3 regions of the Roseomonas cutis genome follow, and region 3 is predicted to be linked to each of the others. Evidence: riboswitches for the same ligand, from Rfam matches in the RefSeq annotation. Region 3 holds a riboswitch; each other region holds the start of a gene.
What was found. A riboswitch is a leader RNA that binds a small molecule or an ion and turns the genes downstream of it on or off. The one in region 3 is predicted to bind cobalamin.
Positions count from the first base shown of each region.

Region 1 (7,702 bases), 360 kb from region 3:
GATGGTCCGCCACCGCGTCGAACTCATCCGCATCCAGTCCCGGCGTCGCGCCGGGCAGCGGCTTCGCCCCCATCTCGTCGTAGAAGACCCGCCAGCGCAGGACCTGGGCGGCGGTGATCTCCCAGTGGTGCTCGGCGATTCGCACCCCCAGCGTGCCGGAGCGCAGCTCGCCGAACCCCGCCCCGCCGGGGTCCAGGGAGGAGGGGAGCAGGGCCGCGCCGCCTGGAAGCCCGGCCCCCGCGACGGTGTCGCCCTCGCGGGGCAGGGTCATTCCTCCTCGCCCGGCTTCGCCCGGCTGCGCGGCAGCATGGCCGGCGCACCGGCCTCCGGCCGGCGGCCGAACAGCTCCAGCCGGTGGCCGACCAGGGAGAAGCCGAGCCGGGCCGCGATCTCCTGCGCCAGGGCCTCGTGCGCCGGCTCCTCGAACTCGATGACCTTGCCGCTGTCGACGTCGATCAGGTGGTAGTGGTGGTGGCCGTGCTCGGTGGGCTCGTAGCGCGCCCGGCCGCCGCCGAAGTCGTGGCGCTCGAGGATGCCCTTCTCCTCCAGCAGCCGGACGGTGCGGTAGACGGTGGCGATGGAGACCTTGGCGTCGAGCGCCAGGGCGCGGCGATAGACCTCCTCGACATCCGGATGGTCATGCGCCTCGCTCAGCACGCGCGCGATCAGCCGGCGCTGGCCGGTCATCTTGAGACCGCGCTCCACGCAGAGGCGCTCGATGCGGGAGGGGTCGGGGCGTGCGTCCATGCGTCCTGGTTCTATACCTGGCCCCTGTCCGGGACAGCCGACGGCGGACGTCCGGAGAGGCGCTATGGGCCGACACTAGCCGGGCGCGGCCCCCGGCGGCAAACATGGCGCGCCCCCTCCCCCCCTGCCGCCAACCCCGGCGCCAACCCCGGCGCCTAGCCCTGAGCGGTCCGGGCGCTGCGCGAGCGGGTGCCGAGGCCGCTGCGCTTGGCGAGGGAGGAGCGGTGCTCGGCGTAGCTGGGCGCGACCATCGGGTAGTCGGCCGGCAGGCCCCAGCGCTCGCGGTACTGCTCGGGCGTCATGCCGTAGGCGGTCTTGAGATGCCGCTTGAGCATCTTCAGCTTCTTCCCGTCCTCGAGGCAGACCAGGTACTCCGAGGTGATGCTCTTCCTCACCGGCACGGCGGGCTCGGGCCGCACGGCCGGCTCGGCCTCGGGCGGCCGGCCGAGGCCGAGCAGGGCGCGATGCACCTCGGTGATAAGGACGGGCAGTTCCGCGCTGTGGACCGTGTTGTTCGAGACGTGCGCGGCGACGATCTTCGCGGTCAGGCCCAGTATCCCATCGGTCGTCGCGCCATCATCCTGCGGTTCCGCCAAAGTCGTTCTCCTCAATGCAACAGGGCCATGGGCCACGGAATCCAGGACATGCGGCCAGCGCGGCAAGTCCAGGGTTAGCTAGTACAGTCCCAGGCCAGCACAACAGGAAATGCCGTGTCGAAGATCGAACATTCCGAAGACATCGCGCATGACGCAACACTGGATATCCGGAGGGACATCTGCCCCATGACCTTCGTCCGCACGCGTCTGGCCCTGGACCGGATGGAGCCTGGCCAGGTGCTGCTGGTCGTGCTGCGGGGCGAGGAGCCCCTGCGCAACGTCCCGCGCACGGCCGAGGAGCAGGGGCATGCCGTCCTGGCCTCGGCGCCGGGGGAGGATGGCACCACCCGCCTCTGGCTCCGCAAGGGCGGCGCTGCCGGTTGACAAGCGGCGTCCGCCGCCGCCTAGCTCCCGGCGGATGGTCCCTCCGCAAGGGGGGTGAAAAGGGAAGGCGGTGCGGGGCTCGGGCCCCCAGGCCGCCGCTGCCCCCGCAACTGTAGGCGGAGAGCGCCCGGCCGAGACGCCACTGGGGTCCCCGACCCCGGGAAGGCCGCCGGGCGCGTTCGATCCGCGAGCCAGGAGACCTGCCATCCCACTGGATCGCGCGGCCGGGCGGGGTGCCCCGGATCGCGGCGTCGCGGCCGTGGGCGAAGGACCCCGCGACCGGGAACGACCCACGCGCCGGGGTGCGGGGGCGGTCGGCATCCCGTGACAGCATGCCGGACCGAAGGGTCCGGCGCGGAAGGGCCGCCAGGGACAGCCGATGGATGCCACGACCCCGCCCGGCGCGCCCGCCGATGCGGCACCCCCCGACGCACCGGCAACGGGGGCGCTTCCCTGCCTGCATGTCTGCGTCACCTGCCGCGCCGGCACCGGCGCGCCCGCCGGGGACGAGGCGACGCCCGGCCGCCGGCTGCACGATGCGGTGGCGGCGGCGCTGGCCGCCCACCCCGGGCCGCCCGTGACGCTGCGCGCGGCCACCTGCCTCGCCGCCTGCGACCATGGCTGTGCCGCCGCCATGCAGGGGGCGGGGAAGTGGGGCTATCTCCTCGGCCGGCTGACGCCGGACCTGGCCGGGGACCTGGTCACCTATGGCGCGGCCTATGCCGCCTCGGCCAGCGGGGCGGTGCTGCCCTCGCGCCGGCCCGCCTCGCTGCGGCACGTCGTCCTCGGCCGCATCCCCGCCCTGTCTGCCCCGTTGCCCCTTCTTCCGGAGACCGCCGCATGAGCGCCCCCGCGACCCAGCCCCCCGCCGCCCGCACCCCGGCCACCATCGTCACCGGCTTCCTCGGCGCGGGGAAGACGACGCTGGTGCGCCACCTGCTGGAACACGCGAACGGCCGCCGCATCGCCGTGATCGTCAACGAGTTCGGCGAGCTGGGCATCGACGGCGACCTCCTCCGCGCCTGCGGCATCCCGGGCTGCGCCGAGGACAGCATCGTGGAGCTGTCGAACGGCTGTCTCTGCTGCACCGTCGCCGACGACTTCATCCCGACCATGACGGCGCTGCTGGACCGGCCGGAGCCGCCCGAGCACATCCTGATCGAGACCTCCGGCCTGGCGCTCCCCAAGCCGCTGCTCAAGGCCTTCGGCTGGCCGGGCATCCGCTCGCGCGTCACGGTGGATGGGGTGGTGACGGTGGTGGACGGCCCCGCCGCGCTGACCGGCCGCTTCGCCGACGACCCGGAGGCGGTGGCGGCACAGCGCGCGGCGGACCCCTCGCTGGAGCATGACAACCCGCTGGCCGAGGTGTTCGGCGACCAGCTCTCGGCGGCCGACCTGGTGGTGCTGAACAAGTCCGACCTGCTGGACGAGCACGAGGCCACCCGCCTGCGCGCCGAGATCGCCGCCCAGCTCCCCCGCGCCGTGAAGGTGGTGCCGACCCGCGAGGGCCGCGTGGACCCGGCCGTGCTGCTGGGCCTGGATGCGGCGGCCGAGGACGACCTCGCCGCCCGTCCCTCCTGCCACGACGCGGTGGATGGCGAGCACGAGCATGACGACTTCACCAGCTTCGCCGTGCCGCTGCCCGAGGCTGCCTCGCCCGAGGCGTTGGTCGAGCGGCTGCGCGCGGTGGCCGAGGCCCACGACGTGCTGCGGATGAAGGGCTTCGTCGCCGTGCGCGGCAAGCCCATGCGCCTGTTGGTCCAGGGCGTCGGCACCCGCTTCCGCCACGAATACGACCGGGCCTGGAAGCCGGGCGAGGCCCGCGAGGGGCATGTGGTGGTGATCGGCCAGACGGGACTGGACCGGGCGGCGGTGGAGACGGCGCTGGCGACGGCCTAGGCTCGCGTTCCCCGGGGGAGGCGTCGCAGCCTTCGGCCTCGACGCAATGCGTCGAGCCCCCGATGCCCCCTCCACCGGGGGCGGGCCGGCCCCCGGACCCCGGCGGGAGTCCGCGGGATCGGATGCGGGCGGAGTTGGTCTGGCAGGTCACGCGCGTGGACGCCGCCGTCGCCGGGGAACGATGCTCCCCGGCGTGATCCGGCGTCCGTGAAAGGGGGTCCAGGGGCTCTGCTCCTTGTCCCCCCTTTGGGCGGGTGAGGGATATCGGGGAGAAGGCGGCGCCTTCTTCCCGAGCAACAGGAGACAGGCGGCATTGCACCTGCTGGTCCGGGAGGTCCGGGAGCTGGACGCGGCGGAGGCGGCTGCCGATCTGGGCCAGACGCCCGCGCCCTGCGTGCTGCTCTCCTTCTCGGACAGCGACCTCGGCGCGGCCGCGGCGGCGTGGGAGGCGATGGCGCCCAGGGGACCGCAGAGGCGGCGGCCGGGGCTGCGGCTGGCGAGCCTCGCGCGGCTGCGGCACCCGATGTCGGTCGACCTCTACGCCGAGGCGGTGGTCGCGCGCGCGCGCTGCATCGTGGTGCGGCTGCTGGGCGGGCTGGACTACTGGCGCTACGGCGCCGAGGAGGTCGCGGCGCTGTGCCGGCGGGAGGGGATCGCGCTGGCCCTGCTGCCCGGGGACGGGCGCGAGGATGCGCGGCTGCGCGACCTCTCCACGCTCGATGCGGCGGCGCTGGACCGGCTGGACGGGTATTTCCGCCAGGGCGGGCCGGCCAACATGGACGCGGCGCTGCGGCTGATGGCGCATCTCGCGGGCGCGGGGCCGGACGACGCCCCGCCTCCGGAACCGCTGCCCGAGGGCGGGGAGGTCGCGCTCGGCACCCCGGACCCCGACGAGGCGGGGCGGCCCGTGGCGGCGGTGGTGCTGTACCGCTCGCACCTGCTGGCCGGCGACGTGGCGCCGCTGCACGCGCTGGCGGAGGCGCTGCGGGCGCGGGGGCTGGCGCCGCGCGGCCTGCACGTGGCCAGCCTGAAGACGCCTGCCCTGGCCGCGATGGTGGCGGCGCGGCTGCGGGAATGGCGGCCGGCCGTGGTGCTGAACGCGACCGGCTTCTCCGCGCGGCTCGGCGAGGCGGGCTCGCCGCTCGATGCCGCCGGGGTGCCGGTGTTGCAACTGGTGCTGTCGGGCAGCGCGCGCGCGGCGTGGGAGGCGTCGCCGCGCGGGCTGTCGCCCACCGATCTCGCGATGCAGGTGGCGCTGCCGGAGCTGGACGGGCGGCTGCTGACCACGGCGATCGGCTTCAAGGCCGAGGGGGCGCCGATCCCGGCGCTGGAATACGCCCGCACGGCGCTGCTGCCGGAGGCGGAGGGCATTGCCCTGGCCGCCGACCGCGCCGCCGGCTGGGCGCGGCTGGCCGCGACGCCGCGCGCGGAGCGTCGGGTGGCGGTGCTGCTCTCCGACTATCCCGGCGCGGGCGGCGAGGCGCGGGGCCAGGTCGGGCAGGCGGTGGGGCTGGACAGCTTCGCCAGCCTGGAGGCGCTGCTGCGCGACCTCTCGGCGGCGGGCTACACGGCCGGGGCGCGGGATGCCCCCGCCCTGGTGGCGGCGCTGTGCCACGCGCCCCCGACTCCGATCCTGTCGCTGGAGGCGTACCGGCGGCGCTTCGATACCCTGCCGGCCGCATTCCGCGAAGCGGTCTGCGCCGCCTGGGGAGCGCCTGAGGACGACCCCGGCCTGGAAAGGCTCGGGGGAGTGAACTCCCCCGAATCCCCCTCCTTTTTTCAGGAGTCCGCCACCGGCCCCGCCACCGCCCCACCCGCTGGCGGAGCCAGCGTGGTGGCGGCGCAGGTCCTGCCAACCGGCGGACTCCCGAAAGAGGGAGGGGGTGTGGGGGAGGTCACTCCCCCGCGCTTCACCCTGCGCTTCCTTCAGCTCGGCAACCTCACCCTCGCCGTCCAGCCGGATCGCGGGCACGCGACCGACCGGCGCGCCGGCTACCACGACCCGGACCGCCCGCCACGGCACGGCTATGTCGCCGCCTATCTCTGGCTGCGCGAGGTGCTGGGCATCCACGCGCTGGTACATCTGGGCACGCACGGCACGCTGGAATGGCTGCCCGGGAAGGCGGTGGCGCTGTCGGCGGCCTGCGCCCCGGCGGCGCTGCTGCGCGGGCTGCCGGTGGTCTATCCGTTCATCGTCAACAACCCGGGCGAGGCGGCCGTGGCGCGGCGGCGGCTGGGGGCGGTGACGATCGGGCACCTGACGCCGCCGCTGCGCGCCGCCGGCTCGCACGGCGCGGCGCGGGAGCTGGAGCGGCTGATCGACGAGTACGCCGCCGCCGACGGGCTGGACCGGCGGCGCACCGCGCTGCTGCGCGGGGAGATCCTCGACCGCGCCGCCGCGACCGGGCTGCTGGAGGAAAGCGGCATCCCGCGCGACTTGCCGGCGGAGGATGCGCTGGCGCGGCTGGATGCCTGGCTCTGCAACGTGAAGGAGATGCAGATCCGCGACGGGCTGCACGTCTTCGGCCGGGCGCCGGCCCCGGAGCGACGGGACGCGCTGCTCGCGGCGCTGGAGCGCGCGAGCCCCGGCGTGCCCGATCTGGCGGCGCGTCTGGAGGACTCGCCGGCGGCTGAGCGCGATGCGCTGCTCGCGGCGCTGGACGGGCGCTTCGTGCCGCCGGGTCCCTCGGGGGCACCGACGCGCGGGCGGGCGGACGTGCTGCCGACCGGGCGCAACCTCACCGCGCTCGACCCGCGCGCGGTGCCGACCCGCAGCGCGCTGGTGCTGGCGGAGAAGGCGGGGGCGGAGCTGCTGCGCCGGCACCTCCAGGAGCAGGGCGAATGGCCGCGTTCCCTGGTGCTGGACCTCTGGGGCAGCGCCACGCTGCGGACAGGGGGGGAGGAACTGGCGCTCGCCCTCTGGCTGCTGGGCACGCGCCCGGTCTGGGACGAGGGCTCGGCGCGCGTGCGGGGGGTGGAGGTGCTGCCGCTCGCCACGCTCGACCGGCCGCGGGTGGACGTGACGCTGCGGGTCTCCGGCCTGTTCCGCGACGCCTTCGCCGCGCAGATCGCGCTGTTCGACGAGGCGGTGCGCGCCGTCGCCGCGCGCGACGAGGCGGCCGAGTGGAACCCGCTGGCCGAAGCCGCGCGCGGCCTGTCGGGCGAGGCGTTCCGCCGCGCCACCACCCGCATCTACGGCGCCGCCCCGGGGGCCTATGGCGCCGGGACGGGCGAGGCGCTGGGGGCGGGGCGCGAGGCGCTGGGCGCAGCCTACCTGGCCGGCTCCGCCGCCGCCTATGGCGCGGGTCTGGAGGGAGCAGCCGATCCGGAGGGGTTCCGCGCGCGGGTCGCGGCCGCCTCGGCCTTCCTGCATCCGCAGGACCATGACGGCACCGACCTGCTGGACGGGCCGGAGCATGGCGCCCATGCCGGGGGCTTCGCCGCCGCCGCGACCATGCTGGGCAACGCCCCCGCCCTGTACCACGGCGACACCTCCGACCCGCAGCGTCCGACGGTGCGCGGGCTGGCCGAGGCGATCGCCCGCGTCACGCGCGGCCGCGCCGCCAACCCCGCCTGGATCGCCGGCCAGATGCGCCACGGCTATCGCGGCGCCGCCGAGATCGCCCGCGCGGTGGAGGGGCTGCACGGCTTCGCCGCCACCCTGCCGCAGCGGCTGGACCGGCAGATGGACCTGCTCTTCGACGCCACGCTCGGCACGCCGGAGGTGGCGCGTTTCCTGAAGGCCGAAAATCCCGCCGCTCATTCTGTTGTTCAGAACTTTTTCGCGGATGCCCTATACCGCGGGCTGTGGCATCCCAGGCGCAACATCGTCCTGGCCAGGCTGGACGAGGACCCCCGATGATCCCCGAGGGCATGATCCGCGGCTGGTGCCCCAGCCTGTTCGAGCCGATGGCCTCCGGGGACGGCCTCCTGCTGCGGGTGAAGCCCTATGGCGCACGGCTGGACGCCGGGGCTGCCCGGGCGGTGGGCGCGGCGGCGGCACGCCACGGCAATGGCTGGATCGACCTGACCCAGCGCGGCAACCTCCAGATCCGCGGCGTGACGCCGGAGGGGGT
Region 1 is NZ_CP087719.1:3,836,553-3,844,254, forward strand. It holds gene LPC08_RS17510 (GNAT family N-acetyltransferase) at 1-271, opposite strand, end outside; gene LPC08_RS17515 (Fur family transcriptional regulator) at 268-747, opposite strand; gene LPC08_RS17520 (Ros/MucR family transcriptional regulator) at 903-1,343, opposite strand; gene LPC08_RS17525 (sulfurtransferase TusA family protein) at 1,530-1,727, shown strand; cobalamin riboswitch at 1,746-1,949, shown strand; gene LPC08_RS17530 (DUF1636 domain-containing protein) at 2,107-2,571, shown strand; gene cobW (cobalamin biosynthesis protein CobW) at 2,568-3,626, shown strand; gene cobN (cobaltochelatase subunit CobN) at 3,940-7,488, shown strand; gene cobG (precorrin-3B synthase) at 7,485-7,702, shown strand, end outside.
Region 1: linked by a shared signal. The riboswitch ahead of LPC08_RS17530 (DUF1636 domain-containing protein) and the one ahead of metE (5-methyltetrahydropteroyltriglutamate--homocysteine S-methyltransferase) in region 3 are both predicted to bind cobalamin.

Region 2 (7,702 bases), 170 kb from region 3:
TCGCCGGGCCGAACAGCCCGTGCCAGGCGGAGACGTCGAAATCGGCGATCCCCTGCTCCATGGCGGTGGGTACGTCCGGCGTCCAGGGCAGGCGCTGCGCCGAGGTCGCGGCGAGCGCGCGCAGCCTGCCCTCCCGCACGAAGGGCAGCAGCGCCGTCACCTGGTAGATCGTCATGGGCACGTGCCCGGCCACCACGTCCGTCAGCGCCTGGGCGGCGGCGCGGTAGGGAACGTGCTCCAGCGGGGCGCCCGTGCGCAGCTTCAGCAGCTCCCCCGCCAGGTGCGAGGAGGTGCCGTTCCCCGCGGAGGCGAAGGTGACGCTGGTCTGCGTCTTCGCCCAGGCGATGAACTCCGGCAGCGTCCTCGCCGGCACCTGCGGCCCCACCACCAGCAGGTTCGGCGCGGTGGTGACCAGCGAGATCGGCGTGAAGTCGCGCAGGATGTCATAGGGCAGGTTCGGCATCAGCGACGCGTTCACCGAATGCGAGGCGATGGAGCCCATCACCAGCGTATGGCCGTCGGGCGGCGACTTCGCGACCACCTCGGAGCCCACCACGCCGCCGGCGCCGGGGCGGTTCTCCACCACGATCGGCTGCCCCAGCGTCTGCGCCATGTGCGGCGTGACCAGCCGGCTCATGATGTCCGTGCTGGTGCCGGCGCCGAAGGGGACGACCAGCCGGATCGGCCGGCTGGGCCAGGGGGCCTGGGCCGCCGCGGGCCGCAGGGCGGCCGCCCCCAGCGCGGCGGTGCCGAGCAGGCGCGCGGCGAGGCGGCGGGTCAAACGGGTGCCGGGCATGGACGCTCTTCCTCCTGCGCCGGCCGCGGCGCACCGCTCCGGTCGGTCTGTGTTCCGGGGCGGCCGTGCCGCACCCGCCGGGGGAAGTCCAGCGAAGCGGCGGCCGCAGGGCAATGGGAAAGGCCGCGGATGCGTCGATTCCCGCATGGAGGCGGTGGCGTGGCCCCACGGGGCGATGCCGGGCCAGCTTGCCGCCGCGCGCCCCATCCGCTAAGCGCGATCCCGTCGGTTTCCGAAAGGGATTAATAGGGAACCCGCCACGATCCGGGCGTCGCAGGACGCGCGGGACGTGAACCGGGACTGCCCCCGCAACTGTAGGCGGCGAGCCTGATCCGCGCACACCACTGGGGGCCCGTCCCCTGGGAAGGTCGGATCGGGCGCTGACCCGCCAGTCAGGAGACCTGCCGGCATGCTTGCGTGAACCAGCCGGCGGGGTGTCCGGGGGAGGGGTGCTGATGGTCCGTTCGCGACGCGCGCAGCTGCGGCGTCCCGCCCGTGTGGCGGGGTGGGCCGCGCCTTCGTCCCCTATCCGATCCTCCGGCAGCCCCTCCGGAGACAGACCCCATGGCCTTTCCACGCATCGCCGCGCTCGCGGCTGCCTGCCTTGCCTCCTGGACGCTGCCCGCAGCCGCTGAGCCGACGCGCTATCCGCTGCAGGTCGAGAATTGCGGCTATACGCTGCGCTTCGACGCGGCGCCGCGGAACATCGTCACCATCGGCCAGTCGGTGACCGAGATCCTCTACGCCCTCGGCGCGGGCGACCGCATGGCCGGCACCTCGCTGTGGTTCAGCGCCGTGCTGCCGGAATTCGCCGAGCAGAACGCCCGCGTGCCGCGCATCGCCGACAACGCGCCCAGCTTCGAGGCCGTCATCAACAGGCGGCCCGGCCTGGTCGGGACGCAGTTCGAGTGGATGATCGGCAAGCAGGGCGTCGTGGGCACGCGCGAGCAGTTCCACGAGCTGGGCGCCCCCACCTACGTCATGCCCCCCGATTGCGAGGGTAAGAACAACCTGGTCGGCGCCGACGGCACCCGCACCGCCCCCTTCGGCACGGAGGCGCTGTACAAGGGCATCGCCCAGCTCGCGCAGATCGTGGACCGGCAGGATCAGGGCACGGCGCTGGTGGCCGGGCTGCGCGCGCGGGAGGCGGCGGCGGTCGCCCGCATCCGCGCGCTGAACCTGCCCGATGCCTCGGCGGTGTTCTGGTTCTCCTCCGCCGACCTGGATCTCGACCCCTATGTCGCCGGGCAGAAGGGCATCCCTGGCTACATGATGCGCACGCTGGGCATCCGCAACGTCGTGCAGTCGGACGAGGAGTGGCCCACCGTGGGGTGGGAAACCATCGCCCGCGCCAACCCCTCGGTGATCGTCGCCGCGCGGATGGACCGCCGCCGCTTCCCCGCCGACGACATCGAGAAGAAGCTCGCCTTCCTGCGCTCCGACCCGGTGACGCGGGAGATGGAGGCGGTGAAGCAGAACCGCATCGTCATCCTCGATGCCCATGCCATGCAGGCGACCCTCCGGCTGGTCGGCGGGCTGGAGGCCCTGACCGAGGCGATGGCCCGGATCCCGCGTTGAGCGGCAGCGCCATCGAGGCAGGGGCCGTCGCCCGGCTGGCCGGCCGGGCACTGCTGCACGGCGGCTGGATCGCCGCCCTGCTGGCGGCGGCGGTCCTGGCGGGGGTCTGCATCGGCGAGACGCCGATCCCCGTCGCGACGGTGTGGCAGACCCTGGCCAACCGCCTGCTCGGGGCCGGCTACGCGCTCGACCGCATCGACCAGGGCATCGTCTGGAACTACCGCCTGACGCGCGCCATCGTCGCCGGCTGTTGCGGCGCGGGCCTCGCCGTCTCGGGCGTGATCCTGCAGGCGCTGCTGCGCAACACGCTGGCCGACCCCTACCTGCTGGGCATCTCGGCCGGCGCCTCCACCGGGGCGGTGCTGGTGACGGTGGCGGGGGTGGGCGCGGGGGCGGTGTCGCTCTCCCTGGGGGCCTTCGCCGGGTCGCTGCTCGCCTTCGCCCTGGTCGCCGGCCTCGCGCGCGCCGCGGGCGGCGGGGCGGGGCTGCGCGCCGCCGGGCAGATCGTGCTGGCGGGCATCGCGGGCTCGCAGCTCTTCAATGCCCTCACCGCCTTCATCATCACCCGCTCCGCCAGCGCCGAGCAGGCGCGCGGCATCATGTTCTGGCTGATGGGCAACCTCAGCGGCGCGCGCTGGGACAATGTCGGCACGGCCGTGCCGGTGGCGCTGGCGGTGACGCTGCTCTGCCTCTGGCACGCCCGCGCGCTGGACGCCTTCACCTTCGGCGCCGATTCCGCCGCCTCGCTCGGCGTGCCGGTGCGGCGGGTGCAGGTGCTGCTGGTGGGCGGCGCCTCGCTCGCCACCGCCGTGATGGTCAGCATCGTCGGCGCCATCGGCTTCGTCGGACTGGTCATCCCGCATGCCGCCCGTTTCCTGGTGGGCGCGCGGCACGCGCGGCTGGTGCCGGCCTCGGCGCTGATCGGGGCGATGTTCCTGATCGCGGCGGACGTGGTGTCGCGGACCCTGGTGCGCGGCCAGGTGCTGCCGATCGGGGTGATCACCGCGTTGGTGGGCGCCCCCGTCTTCGCCGTGATCCTGCTGCGCGGGCGGCCGGCGCGGTGATCCTGGCGGCCGAGGCCCTGGGCTGGTCCACGCGCGGCGCCGCCATCCTGCGCGGCGTGGACCTCGCCGTGGCGGAGGGCGAGACGCTGGGGCTGATCGGGCCCAACGGCTCGGGCAAGTCCACCCTGCTGCGCCTGCTCGCGGGCGTGCTCGCCCCCACGGAGGGGCAGGTGCGGCTGCTCGGCCGGCCGCTGGCCCGGATGCGCCGGCGCGAGGCGGCGCAGCTCCTCGCCCTCGTGGAGCAGCAGGCGGAGACCGCCGAACGCATCACCCTGCGCGACGTGGTGGAGCTGGGGCGCACCCCCTGGCTCTCCGCGTTGCGGCCCTGGTCGGCGGCGGACGAGGCGGTGGTGGCGGGGGCGCTGGCGGCGGTGGGGCTGACGGAGCTCGCCGGGCGCGACTGGGCGACGCTCTCGGGCGGCGAGCGGCAGCGGGGCCACATCGCCCGCGCCCTGGCGCAGCAGCCGCACGTGCTGCTGCTGGACGAGCCGACCAACCACCTCGACATCCACCACCAGATCGCGATCCTGCGCCTCGTGGCCGGGCTGCCCGTCACCACGGTCGTGGCGCTGCACGACCTGAACCAGGCCATGGGCTGCGACCGCGTGGCAGTGATGCAGCACGGCCGGCTGGTCGCGCTGGGTCCCCCGGCCGAGGTGCTGGGCGTGGAACGGCTGCGCGAGGTCTTCGGCGTGCGCGCGACCGTCCTCACCGATCCCGCCGACGGGGCGCGGATCCTGCGTTTCCAGCCCCTCTCCTGAAGGAGCCGTCCATGCGCCCGCTTCTGCCGGCCGTCCTGCTGCTTGCCGCCACCGCCGGGCCCGCCCTGGCCGAGCTGTACGAGGTGCGGATGCTGAACCGCAATGAAACCGGCGGGATGGTGTACGAGCCGGACTACCTGCGCCTTGCGCCCGGCGACCGGGTGCGGTTCCGCGCCACCCACGTGACGCACAACGCCGCCTCGATGCCCGAGATGCTGCCGGCCGGGGCACGGCCCTTCAAGGGCCAGATCAACGAGGAGATCGAGGTCGCCTTCACCGAGCCGGGCTTCTACGGCATCAGGTGCATCCCGCACTATGCCATGGGAATGGTGATGCTGATCCAGGTGGGCGATGCCCTGGCCTCGGCGGCAGCCATCCCGGAGGGCCTGCCCGAGGTGGTGCGCCGGCGGTTCCGCGAGATCGCCGCCCGCGCCGACGGCCGCTGACGGTCGGGACCGTCAGGGCGCCGAAGGGGCGGCGGACCGGGAGGGGACGCTGTCCCCTCCCAGACCCTCCCCTGCCGGGGCCACAAGCGGGCCCCGGTCCCCGCTGGGAGTCTGGCGCTTCCGGTGGGCGTCAGCCTCCGGGCTAAACCCTGACGGAGCGTGGACAGGCGGGACTCCAGAAAAGAGTTGTAGGCGTCCGCGAGTGCGGTAGCCGTACCCGCCGAGGAGCATGGCTCCTCGGCGCCTCGACCCCGTCGCAATCATCCGCGCGGCAGCGCCCTTCGGGTCCAGGGCCCGCAGGGTCCTGGCGGAGTGGGGGTACGGGGGCGAGGCAGAGCCTTGCCCCCGGGCCACGGGCGCCACGCCAGCACGGATCAGGGCATCGAGCGGCCCGTATCATGCGGAGCGGGGCGGACCGCAGCGGACGTACACCTGACGCTGGATCGCCTCATGCGCCGCCCAGTCGATCGCCGGGCCGGGGGTGCCCTGGAGCCGGTTCAGCCCGTTCGAGCAGGCAAGCCGGAGGGGCGCGCGTGGTTGCCCTCCGCGATCACCACGCGCCCGCCCTGCTGCAGCACCCGGAACCGGGCCCGGAAGGCGGCCGCGCAGGACTTCCAGGCCCTGGCGGAGGTCCTACCGGGAAAACCCCCGGGGCCGGCTCCGGTGCCGTGTCCGGCGCCGCCGGCCATGGCCCAGCAGCGGTGCCAGCACCACCAGTGGCGCGGTGGCCAGCGGCAGCAGCCCCAGCCAGGCGGAGGCTGTCCGCGGCAACAGCACGAAGCCCAGCCCCGCGATCCCGGCCGCCGCCAGGTTCAGCAGCAGAGCCACCCACCACCAACGCAGGGCGCGCCGCCGACGCGCCTCCACCCCGACCGGGTCTCGCCCAGGATCGGTATAGGCCACGCCACCGCGGCCAACCTCGTAGAGCCGCGTGGGGTCCGGTTGGAAGGGTGGCGGCGCCTTCAGCGCCGCATCACCATGAAGGCCATGGGACGGCCCGACCGCCGCGCCTGCCGCAGCCGCCACCAGAACACCCCGGAGGCGACCAGCCCGGCCACCAGCAGCACGGGCAACAGCAGGCCGAGCATCAGCATGCCCAGCGCCGCCACCACCAGCCCGCCGACGACCAGCACCACCAGCGCCGCCACCCCGCCGATCCGGGCCAGCACCCGATCCAGCAGTCCGGGCGGCGCCGGCGTGCGGAACTCCCCATCCGGGGTCATGTCGAGGACGGGCTGACGGTCGGCCGCGAAGGGGTCCGCGTTGCGATGAGAGGCTCGGTGGTCGCTCATGCTGCGCATGTCGCCCCATCGGCCGGAGGGTTCAAGTCCGGTTCCTGTGTCGAAACATCTCGCCATCGCCGGACGGGACGGGGCAACCCCTCCTGTCGTGGCGGCGTTCCGGCCGGCATCACACAACACGGGATGGACACCATGCACCGGCTTCTGCTCGCCGCGGCCGTCATCGCGCCGATGGCCACCTTCGGCCCTGCCACACAGGCCCAGACCGCCCAGGCACCGGCCACCCCGGCGCCGACCGCGACCCAGGGGCGCGGGATGCAGATCGACGCCAGCCACATGCCGGCCAAGCGGCTGATCGACCGCGACGTCTACAGCACCGACAACGTCGAGATCGGCGAGATCGAGGACCTGATCATCGACCCTGCCCAGGGCCGCATCGTCACCGTGGTGATCGAGGTGGAAAACCGCCTCGGCCTGACCGACAAGTACGTGTCCGTGCCGCTGAACCAGCTTCGCTTCACCCCGGGCGAGCGGCGGATCACCATCAACATGACCCGCGACCAGGTCCGTTCCCTGCAAGGCATCGACTACCGCGACTGAGCCTCGGCGAGGGTCGGCCAGCCCCTCCGTGCCGCGGCGCCTCGCCATGCGCGGCGCGGCCCACCCCTTGCGCACCCCCTCCCGCCCCAGGCGATGCTGCTTCCCGCGCCGGGGACGGCTCCTCCAGCGGGGGCAGCGGGGAAAGGGTGGGCATGGGGACCTGGACGGCCATCGCAGGCATGGAGCGGCACCGGTTCGACGGGCTGCCGCAACTGCTTGCCGCCGCGTCGCCGCGCCGTTCGGGCGATGAGCTGGCCGGCCTGGCGGCGGAGAGCGACGCCCGGAGGGTGGCGGCACGGCTGGCGCTGGCCGACCTGCCGCTGCGCCACTTCCTGGCCGAGGCGGTCATCCCGTACGAGACGGACGAGGTCACCCGGCTGATCTCCGACCGGCACGACGCCGCCGCCTTCGCTCCCGTGGCGCACATGACGGTGGGGCAGTTCCGCGACTGGCTGCTCTCCCACGAGGCCGATGGCGCAGCGCTGGAGGCGCTCTCCCCCGGCCTGACGCCGGAGATGGTGGCCGCCGTCTCCAAGCTGATGCGCAACCAGGATCTGATGGCGGTCTCGCGCAAGCGCCGCGTCGTCACCCGCTTCCGCTCCACCCTGGGGTTGGAGGGCCGGCTTGCGACCCGGCTGCAGCCGAACCATCCGACCGACGACCCGCGCGGCATCGCCGCCTCGATGCTGGACGGGCTGCTCTGCGGCGCAGGAGATGCGGTGATCGGCGTGAATCCGGCCACCGACAGCGTGCCCAACGCCATCGCCCTGCTGCACATGCTGGACGCGGTGCGGGCGCGCTACGCCATCCCCACCCAAACCTGCGTCCTGACCCATGTCACCAACGCGATCGAGATCCTGCGCCGCGGGGCCCCCGTCGACCTCGTCTTCCAGTCGGTGGCGGGGACCGAGGGCGCCAATGCGGGCTTCGGCGTGAACCTTGCCCTGCTGCGCGAGGCGCGGGAGGCGGCGCTGGCGCAGAGGCGCATCGGCGCGGCCGGCGAGGCGATGCACGCCGAGGAGGTCATGTACTTCGAGACCGGCCAGGGCAGCGCTCTCTCCGCCGAGGCGCATCACGGCGTGGACCAGCAGACGCTGGAGGCGCGCGCCTATGCCGTCTGCCGCGAGTTCCGGCCCTTCATCGTCAACACGGTCGTCGGCTTCATCGGGCCGGAATACCTCTACGACGGCAAGCAGATCATCCGCGCGGGGCTGGA
Region 2 is NZ_CP087719.1:4,375,328-4,383,029, reverse strand. It holds gene LPC08_RS19940 (Bug family tripartite tricarboxylate transporter substrate binding protein) at 1-796, opposite strand, end outside; cobalamin riboswitch at 1,006-1,219, shown strand; gene LPC08_RS19935 (ABC transporter substrate-binding protein) at 1,361-2,374, shown strand; gene LPC08_RS19930 (FecCD family ABC transporter permease) at 2,371-3,438, shown strand; gene LPC08_RS19925 (ABC transporter ATP-binding protein) at 3,435-4,199, shown strand; gene LPC08_RS19920 (pseudoazurin) at 4,211-4,645, shown strand; gene LPC08_RS19915 (hypothetical protein) at 5,279-5,548, opposite strand; gene LPC08_RS19910 (hypothetical protein) at 5,608-5,937, opposite strand; gene LPC08_RS19905 (PRC-barrel domain-containing protein) at 6,079-6,486, shown strand; gene LPC08_RS19900 (ethanolamine ammonia-lyase subunit EutB) at 6,639-7,702, shown strand, end outside.
Region 2: linked by a shared signal. The riboswitch ahead of LPC08_RS19935 (ABC transporter substrate-binding protein) and the one ahead of metE (5-methyltetrahydropteroyltriglutamate--homocysteine S-methyltransferase) in region 3 are both predicted to bind cobalamin.

Region 3 (7,702 bases):
TCCCGACCGTCGGCACGCCGGAGGAGTTCCCCGCCTATCTCGCCGCCGAGAGTGGCAAGTGGGGCGAGGTGATCCGTTCCCGCGGCATCACCGTGGAATGATCCCAACGGCGGGATGACCCGACCCGGCGTGCTGCGGTGTTCCGGCGTCGGCACCGGGAGGGGACGCCGTCCCCTCCCAGACCCTCCCCTGCCGGGGCCACAAGCGGGCCCCGGTCCCCGCTGGGAGTTTGGTGCTTCATGGCTGCCGTCAGCCTGCGGGCTGATCCCTGACGGCGCGCGGACAGGCGGGACTCTGAAGAAAGCTTTCAGAGGGCTTCAGCGAATGCTGCGGCCGGTCCCGCCGAGGAGCATGGCTCCTCGGCGCCTTGACCCCGTATCAGGCTGTCCCGCGGCAGCGCCGATCGGGTCCAGGGCCCGCAGGGTCCTGGCGGAGTGGGGGTACGGGGGCGAGGCGGAGCCTTGCCCCCGGGCCACGGGCACAACGCCGGCACGGCCCAGCACATCGCGCCGCGCGTACGACACGGCCGCGCGCGCCGGTGACGCTGCCTGCCACCAGGGGCCGTCTCCGGCGGCACGGGCCACGGGCCTCTTCGCGGCTTCGGCCCGGCTCTGGCAGGCCGGCTGACGCGGCAGGGCGCAGGACCGGCCCCCGAGGCGTCGCGGCGGCCGCTCCGTGCCTAGTGCGCGAGGGTGTCGAGGAACCGCACCGGCACGCCGCGCGGCGTGCCGAGCACCTCGTCCTCGCGCATCGCTGCCTGGCCGCGCAGGATGGTGGCAACGGGCCAGCCCGTGCAGGTCATGCCGGCGAAGGGGGTCCAACCGCAGGGCGAGACGATCCAGCTCTCCTCGATGGTGCGGCGGCGCTTCAGGTCCACGAGGGTGAAGTCGGCGTCGTAGCCGGCCGCGATCCGCCCCTTCCCGGTGACGCCGTAGACGCGCGCGGGACCGGCGCACATCAGGTCCACCAGGCGGGCCAGCGACAGGCGACCGGCCGCGACATGGTCCAGCATGATCGGCACCAGGGTCTGCACCCCGGTCAGGCCAGCGGCCGTGGCCGGCCAGGGGCGCTCCTTCGCGGCACGGGGATGCGGCGCGTGGTCGGAGCCGATGCAGTCCACCGTGCCGTCGCGCACGGCGGCCCAGGCCGCCTCCATGTGGCGCGCGTCGCGGATCGGCGGGTTCATCACCGCATAGCCGCCCAGCCGGTCATAGGCATCCGGCGCCACCTGGGTCAGGTGGTTCACCAGCAGCTCGACCGTGGCAAGGTCGCGGTAGTCCTTCACGTAGTCCAGCTCCTCGGCGGTGCTGACGTGCAGGATATGGGCGGGCCGGCCGGTGCGCCGGGACAGCGCCATGAGACGGCGGGTGCCGAGGAAGGCGCATTCGACGTCGCGCCACTCGGCATGCAGGGCGAAGGGCCCACCCGCGGCAAAGAGCGGCTTGCGCTCCTGCAGCCGGTACTCGTCCTCGGAGTGGTAGGCGATGCGGCGCCGGCCGGAGCGCATCACCGCTTCCAGCGAGGCATCGTCCTCGACCAGCAGGTCGCCGGTGGAGGAGCCGGCGAAGACCTTCACGGCGCAGACGCCGGGCTGCACCTCCAGCTCGGCCAGGGCGGCGATGTTCGACTTCGCGGCCCCGACATAGAGGCCCATGTCGCACCAGGCGCGGCCGGCGACGTAGGCGCGCTTGGTGTCCAGCGCGGCTCGGCTGGTCACGGGGGGGGTGGTGTTGGGCATGTCGAACACCGCCGTCAGCCCGCCCAGGATGGCGGCCCGGGTGCCCGTCTCGATGGTCTCCACCGCCGGGTCGCCGGGGTCGCGCAGGTGGACATGGGGGTCGATCAGCCCGGGCAGGACATGCAGCCCGGCGCAGTCGATCACCTCGGCCGCGTCCGCCTGGCGCAGGTCGCCGAGGGCGGCGATGCGGCCGTCACGCACCCCGACATCGGCCGCCTCCTCCCCCCAGGGCAGGACCAGCGTGCCGCCGCGCAGGATCAGGTCGAAGGATGCCATGGCTCGGTGTCTCCGCTGCGGGGTTCCGGGGTTAGACCGGATCGCGACCGGCCGGAAGCGGCCCCGCCCCGGGAAGAGGTGCCGTCCGGACGCGCCGCCCGCCCATCCGTTCGCGGGCAAGCCCTCCATTCGAAGGGAGAGCCCTGGCGGGACAGGCGCAGAATGGCGCCGTCGACAAGGAGCGGCGCATGAGCAGCCCGATGGTCAGCGTTCCGATGAAGAACATGAAGCCACTGCCGCAGGACACGGCGACGACCTGCTGGCTGACCTGCTTCCGGATGATGTTCGCCTGGAAGAACCGCGACCCGGCCGAGATACGCCCGGCCCTGGAGGGGGCGGGCGTGCTGTGGACGGATGCCTGCGAGACGGGGCTGAAGACGCGCGACTACATGAAGGCGGCCAAGGCACTGGGGATGCGGCCCTGGGGGACGGGCACCTCCTGGAGCGCGGCCAGCTTCGCCTCCTTCTGCACCGTCAGCCCCGTCTGGGTGGCAGGCAAGTGGCATGACTACGGCCACAACGTCGTGGTCATCGGCGCCAGCCGCGAGCTGATCCGCTTCATCGACCCCTGGTGGCAGGGGGACAAGGAGGCGGAGATCAAGACCTGGACGGAAAAGCTGTTCGTGAAGGGCGACGCGCCGAACAAGGGGACGGATGCGTACATGGGCTGGATGGGGGCGGTCATGGTCTGGGAGGACGCCATTCCCTACGGCCTCGTACCCGAATGAGGCGCTTGCCTGCCCACTACAGATAAAGATATCCTTATATTGCGTTGGTCCCGCGCGAGCGGGCGCAAGAGGGAACGCCGTGCGGCCGGGGAGACCCGGCCCAGTCGGCGGCTGCCCCCGCAACTGTCGGCGGCGAGCCGGCGGTCCACCCGCGTCCTTCTCCCGCCATGGCGGCGGGGGGGCGCGCGCCACTGGGAGCCTCGTGCCCCGGGAAGGCGGGACCGCGCGGCCATGACCCGCAAGCCAGGAGACCTGCCGGCGCGAGGCACCCCCAACGGCCCGGGGCGGGGTGAACCCGGGCGAGGACATGACGCATGCGCTTCTCCCCCACGGGAACCAACCTCGGCTTCCCCAGGATCGGCCGGCACCGCGAGCTGAAGACGGCGCTGGAGCAGCACTGGTCCGGCACGCTGGACGAGGCGGGGCTGCGCGCCGCCGCCGCCGGGCTGCGCCACCGGCACTGGGCGCTGCAGAAGGAGGCGGGGATCGGCCTGGTCCCGTGCAACGACTTCTCCTTCTACGACCACGTGCTCGACACCGCCTGCGCCATGGGCGCCATCCCGCCCGGCTATGGCTGGCGACCGGGCGAGGCCGTGTCGCTCGACACCTATTTCGCCCTGGCGCGCGGCGGGCGCGGCACGGCCACGCCGGCCTGCTGCCCCGGGCACGATCATGGCGGCATGTCCGGGGCGGGCGTGCCGGCGCTGGAGATGACGAAGTGGTTCGACACCAACTACCACTACCTGGTGCCGGTCTTCGCCCGCGGACAGGAGTTCGCACCGACCGGCTTCCCCGCCGTGGACGCGTTCCGCGAGGCGCGGGACGCGGGCTTCGAGGCCCGGCCGGTGCTGCTCGGCCCCGTCTCCTTCCTTCTCCTGGGCAAGATGGCCGAGGGCGCGGGCGACCCGCTTGACCTCCTGCCCGGCCTGCTGCCCGCCTATGCCGAGACGCTGCGCCGGCTGGAGCGCGAGGGCGCGCGCCAGGTACAGGTGGACGAGCCGTGCCTGGTGCTCGACCTGCCCGATGCCGCCCGCGCCGCCTATGCCACGGCCTATGCGGGGCTGGCCGCCGCGGCACCTTCGCTCTCCCTGCTGGTCGCCACCTATTTCGGCGGGCTGCGCGACAACCTCGACACGGCGCTGCGCCTGCCGGTCTCCGGGCTGCACCTCGACCTCGTCCGCGCCCCGGAGCAGTTGGCGCCGGCGCTGAAGGGCGCGCCCGCCCGCATGGCGCTTTCGCTGGGCGTGGTGGACGGGCGCAACATCTGGCGCAGCGACCTGTCCCATGCCCTCGCCCTGCTGCGCCAGGCCACGGCCGCCCGGCGTCCGGAAGCGGTCCTGGTCGCCCCCTCCTGCTCCCTGCTGCACGTCCCCGTGGATCTGGAGACCGAGACCTCCCTCGATCCCGAGCTGCGCGGCTGGATGAGCTTCGCGCGGCAGAAGCTGGAAGAGGTGGCGATCCTCGCCCGCGGGCTGTACGAGGGCCCCGGCGTCATCGCCGCCGCGATCGCGGAGAGCGATTCGCGCCAGGCGCAGCGGCGCGCCTCCGCCCGGCTGCACGACCCGAGGGTCGCGGCGCGGCTGGCCGCGGGGACGGCGGCCGATGCGCGGCGCGCCTCGGCCTTCCCGGCACGGCAGGCGGCCCAGCATGCGCGGCTCGGCCTGCCGCGCTTCCCCACCACCACCATCGGCTCCTTTCCCCAGACCGCCGAAATCCGGGCCGCGCGCGCCGCGCTGAAGCGCAGGGCCAGCACCGTGGAGGAGTACGACGCCTTCATCGCCGCCCGGACGGAAGCCGCCGTGCGTTGGCAGGAGGAGGCCGGGCTCGACATGCTGGTGCACGGCGAGTTCGAGCGGAACGACATGGTGGAGCACTTTGCCGAGTTCTTGGACGGCTACGCCTTCACGAGGAACGGCTGGGTGCAGTCCTACGGCTCGCGCTGCGTGAAGCCGCCGGTGATCTATGGCGACGTCTCCCGCCCCGGCCCGATGACGGTGCGCTGGAGCGCCTTCGCGCAGTCGCTGACCGCGCGCCCGGTGAAGGGGATGCTGACCGGCCCGGTCACGATGATGCAGTGGGCCTTCGTGCGCGACGACATCCCCGCCGCGACCGTGCGCCGCCAGATCGCCTATGCGCTGCGCGACGAGGTGGCCGACCTGGAAGCCGCCGGCATCGCCGCGGTGCAGATCGACGAGCCGGCCATCCGGGAGGGCCTGCCGCTGCGCCACGCGGACCGCGACGCCTACCTGCGCGACGCGGTGGAGTGTTTCCGCATCACCGCCTCCGCCGTGCGGGACGAGACGCAGATCCACACCCACATGTGCTACTCGGAGTTCAACGACATCATCGAATCCATCGCGGCGATGGATGCCGACGTGATCTCGATCGAGACGGCGCGCTCGCGCATGGAACTCCTCGCCGCCTTCGCGGCGTTCGACTACCCGAACGAGATCGGTCCGGGCGTCTGGGATATCCACTCCCCGCGCGTCCCCTCCACCGAGGAAATGCGGCGCCTGCTGGACATCGCGGCGCAGCGCATCCCCGCCGACCGACTCTGGGTCAATCCGGATTGCGGGCTGAAGACCCGGCAATGGGAGGAGGTGCGACCGGCCATCGCCAACATGGTGGCTGCGGCGCAGGCCCTGCGCGCCACGGCGGCCTGATCCCGACGGCGGGATGACCGGATCGGTCGTACCGTCGTGTTCCGGCGTCGGACCGGGAGGGGACGCCGTCCCCTCCCAGACCCTCCCCTGCCGGGGCCACAAGCGGGCCCCGGTCCCCGCTGCGAGTTTGGTGCTGGCTGCTGCCGTCAGCCTCCGGGCTGAACCCTGACGGAGCGCGGACAGGCGGGACTCCAGAAGAAATCCAGAAGGCGTCAGTGAATGACGCAGCCGTACCCGCCGAGGAGCATGGCTCCTCGGCGCCTTGACCCCGTTGCAGGCTGTCCCGCGGCAGCGCCCTTCGGGTCCAGGGCCCGCAGGGTCCTGGCGGAGTGGGGGTACGGGGGCGAGGCAGAGCCTTGCCCCCGGGCCACGGCTACCACGCCGGAACGGCGAATGGCCGGCAAGAGGCCGCCTCTGGGTCAGGCGGAGCAGACGCGCCGTGCGGGACGGGCCGGCAGGAGCGCGTCGCGCAGGGCCGCCAGCGCCGGCGGCACCGATGCCGCCCCGAAGGGGTCGCGCACCTCGACCGTGCGGCGGTCCTGCAACACGTAGCAGCGGTCGGCGAAGCCGCGCAGCAGCCGCAGGTCGTGGGTGATGAACAGGTAGGCCACGCCACCGCGCTGGCGCAGAGCGCGCAGCAGCGCCATCACCCGCGCCTGGGTTTCCAGGTCCAGGCTGCTCACCGCCTCGTCCAGCACCACGAGGCGCGGCGACGGCGCCAGGGCGCGGGCGATGCAGAGGCGCTGCAACTGCCCGCCGCTCAGCCGGTGCGCCAGCCGGTCCATGACCGTGCCGTCCAGCCCCACCTCGTCCAGCAGCGCCGCCACCCTGTCGCGCAGGATGGCGCGCGGCAGGCGCTCGGCCAGCAGCGGCTCCGCCACCACGTCGAAGCCGGTCAGGCGCGGGCTCGTGGCGCCGTGCGGGTCCTGGAAGACGGCCTGCAGCGCGCGCCGCGCGGCCGGGGCGACGCGGCCGCGGCGGCCGAGCAGCGGGACGCCCTCGAACCGCACCTCGCCGGCATCGGGCGCCTCCAGCCCCAGCAGCAGGCGGCCGAGCGTGCTCTTGCCCGATCCGGTGGGCCCCAGCAGGGCCACGCATTCGCCCGCGCCGATCTCCAGCGACGCATCCTCGAGCACCGGCTGGCGCCGCCCCGCGCCGAACAGGCCGCCCTGGCGGTAGGCGTGGCACAGGCCACGGGCGAGCAGCAGGCTCACGCCGGCTCCGGGATGCACGGGCCGGGGCAGGGCGCCTCGCCATGGAGGGCGAAATGCGCCGCCAGCAGCGCCTGCGTGCGGGGGTGCCGCGGCGCGTCGAACAAGGCCTGGACCGGCTGCCGCTCGACGATGCGGCCTTCCGCCATCACGGCCACCTCGTCGGCCAGGCGCGCGGCCACCGAGAGGTCGTGGGTGACCAGCAGCAGCCCGATCCCCCGTCGCGCCACCAGCGACTCCAGCAGATCCAGGATGCGCGCCTGCACCGCCAGGTCGAGGTCGGTGGTGGGCTCGTCGGCCAGCAGGAAATCCGGGTCGCGGCACAGGGCCAGGGCCAGCATCGCCCGCTGCAGCATCCCGCCGGACATCTGCGAGGGGTAGAGCGGCGGCAGCGCCTCCGGCCGCTCGAAGCCGACCTCGCGCAGCAGGGCGAGCGTCCGCGCCTCCGCCCCCCGCCCCCGCACCCCGTCGCAGGCCAGGGTCTCGCGGAAATGGCGCCCCAGCGTGACCAGCGGATTGAAGCCCGCCCGCGGCGCCTGCTGCACGAAGCCCAGCACCGCGCCGCGCAGGGCGGCCTGCCCGGCCGGATCCAGCACCCGGCCGTCCAGCGCGACCGTGCCCGCGAGGCGGCGCACCCCGGGCGGCAGCAGATCCGGCAGGGCCAGGGTGGTCAGGCTCTTGCCGCCGCCGCTGGTGCCGACCAGGCCCAGGACCCGGCCGCGCGCCAGTTCCAGCGACACGCCATCCACCAGGCGGCGGCCGCCCGCTTCCAGCACCAGCCCGGACAGGGAGAGCTGCCGCGCCATCAGTGCGCCTGCTCCCGCAGCGCCGGGTCCAGCCGGTCGCGCAGGCCGTCGCCCAGCAGGTTGAAGGCCATCACGGTCAGCAGGATCGCCGCCCCGGGCAGCAGCACCAGCATCGGCGCCACGCGGAAGAACGGGCGCGCGTCGTTGATCATGATGCCCCATTCCGGCGCCGGCGCCGCCAGGCCGAGACCCAGGAAGGATAGCCCGGCGACGTGCAGCATCCAGTGCCCGAGGTCCAGGCTGGCCAGCACCGCGAGCTGCCCCGCCACCACCGGCAGCA
Region 3 is NZ_CP087719.1:4,200,550-4,208,251, forward strand. It holds gene LPC08_RS19095 (Bug family tripartite tricarboxylate transporter substrate binding protein) at 1-101, shown strand, start outside; gene LPC08_RS19100 (dihydroorotase) at 680-2,014, opposite strand; gene LPC08_RS19105 (papain-like cysteine protease family protein) at 2,203-2,742, shown strand; cobalamin riboswitch at 2,771-3,016, shown strand; gene metE (5-methyltetrahydropteroyltriglutamate--homocysteine S-methyltransferase) at 3,057-5,405, shown strand; gene LPC08_RS19115 (ABC transporter ATP-binding protein) at 5,825-6,619, opposite strand; gene LPC08_RS19120 (ATP-binding cassette domain-containing protein) at 6,616-7,422, opposite strand; gene nikC (nickel ABC transporter permease subunit NikC) at 7,422-7,702, opposite strand, start outside.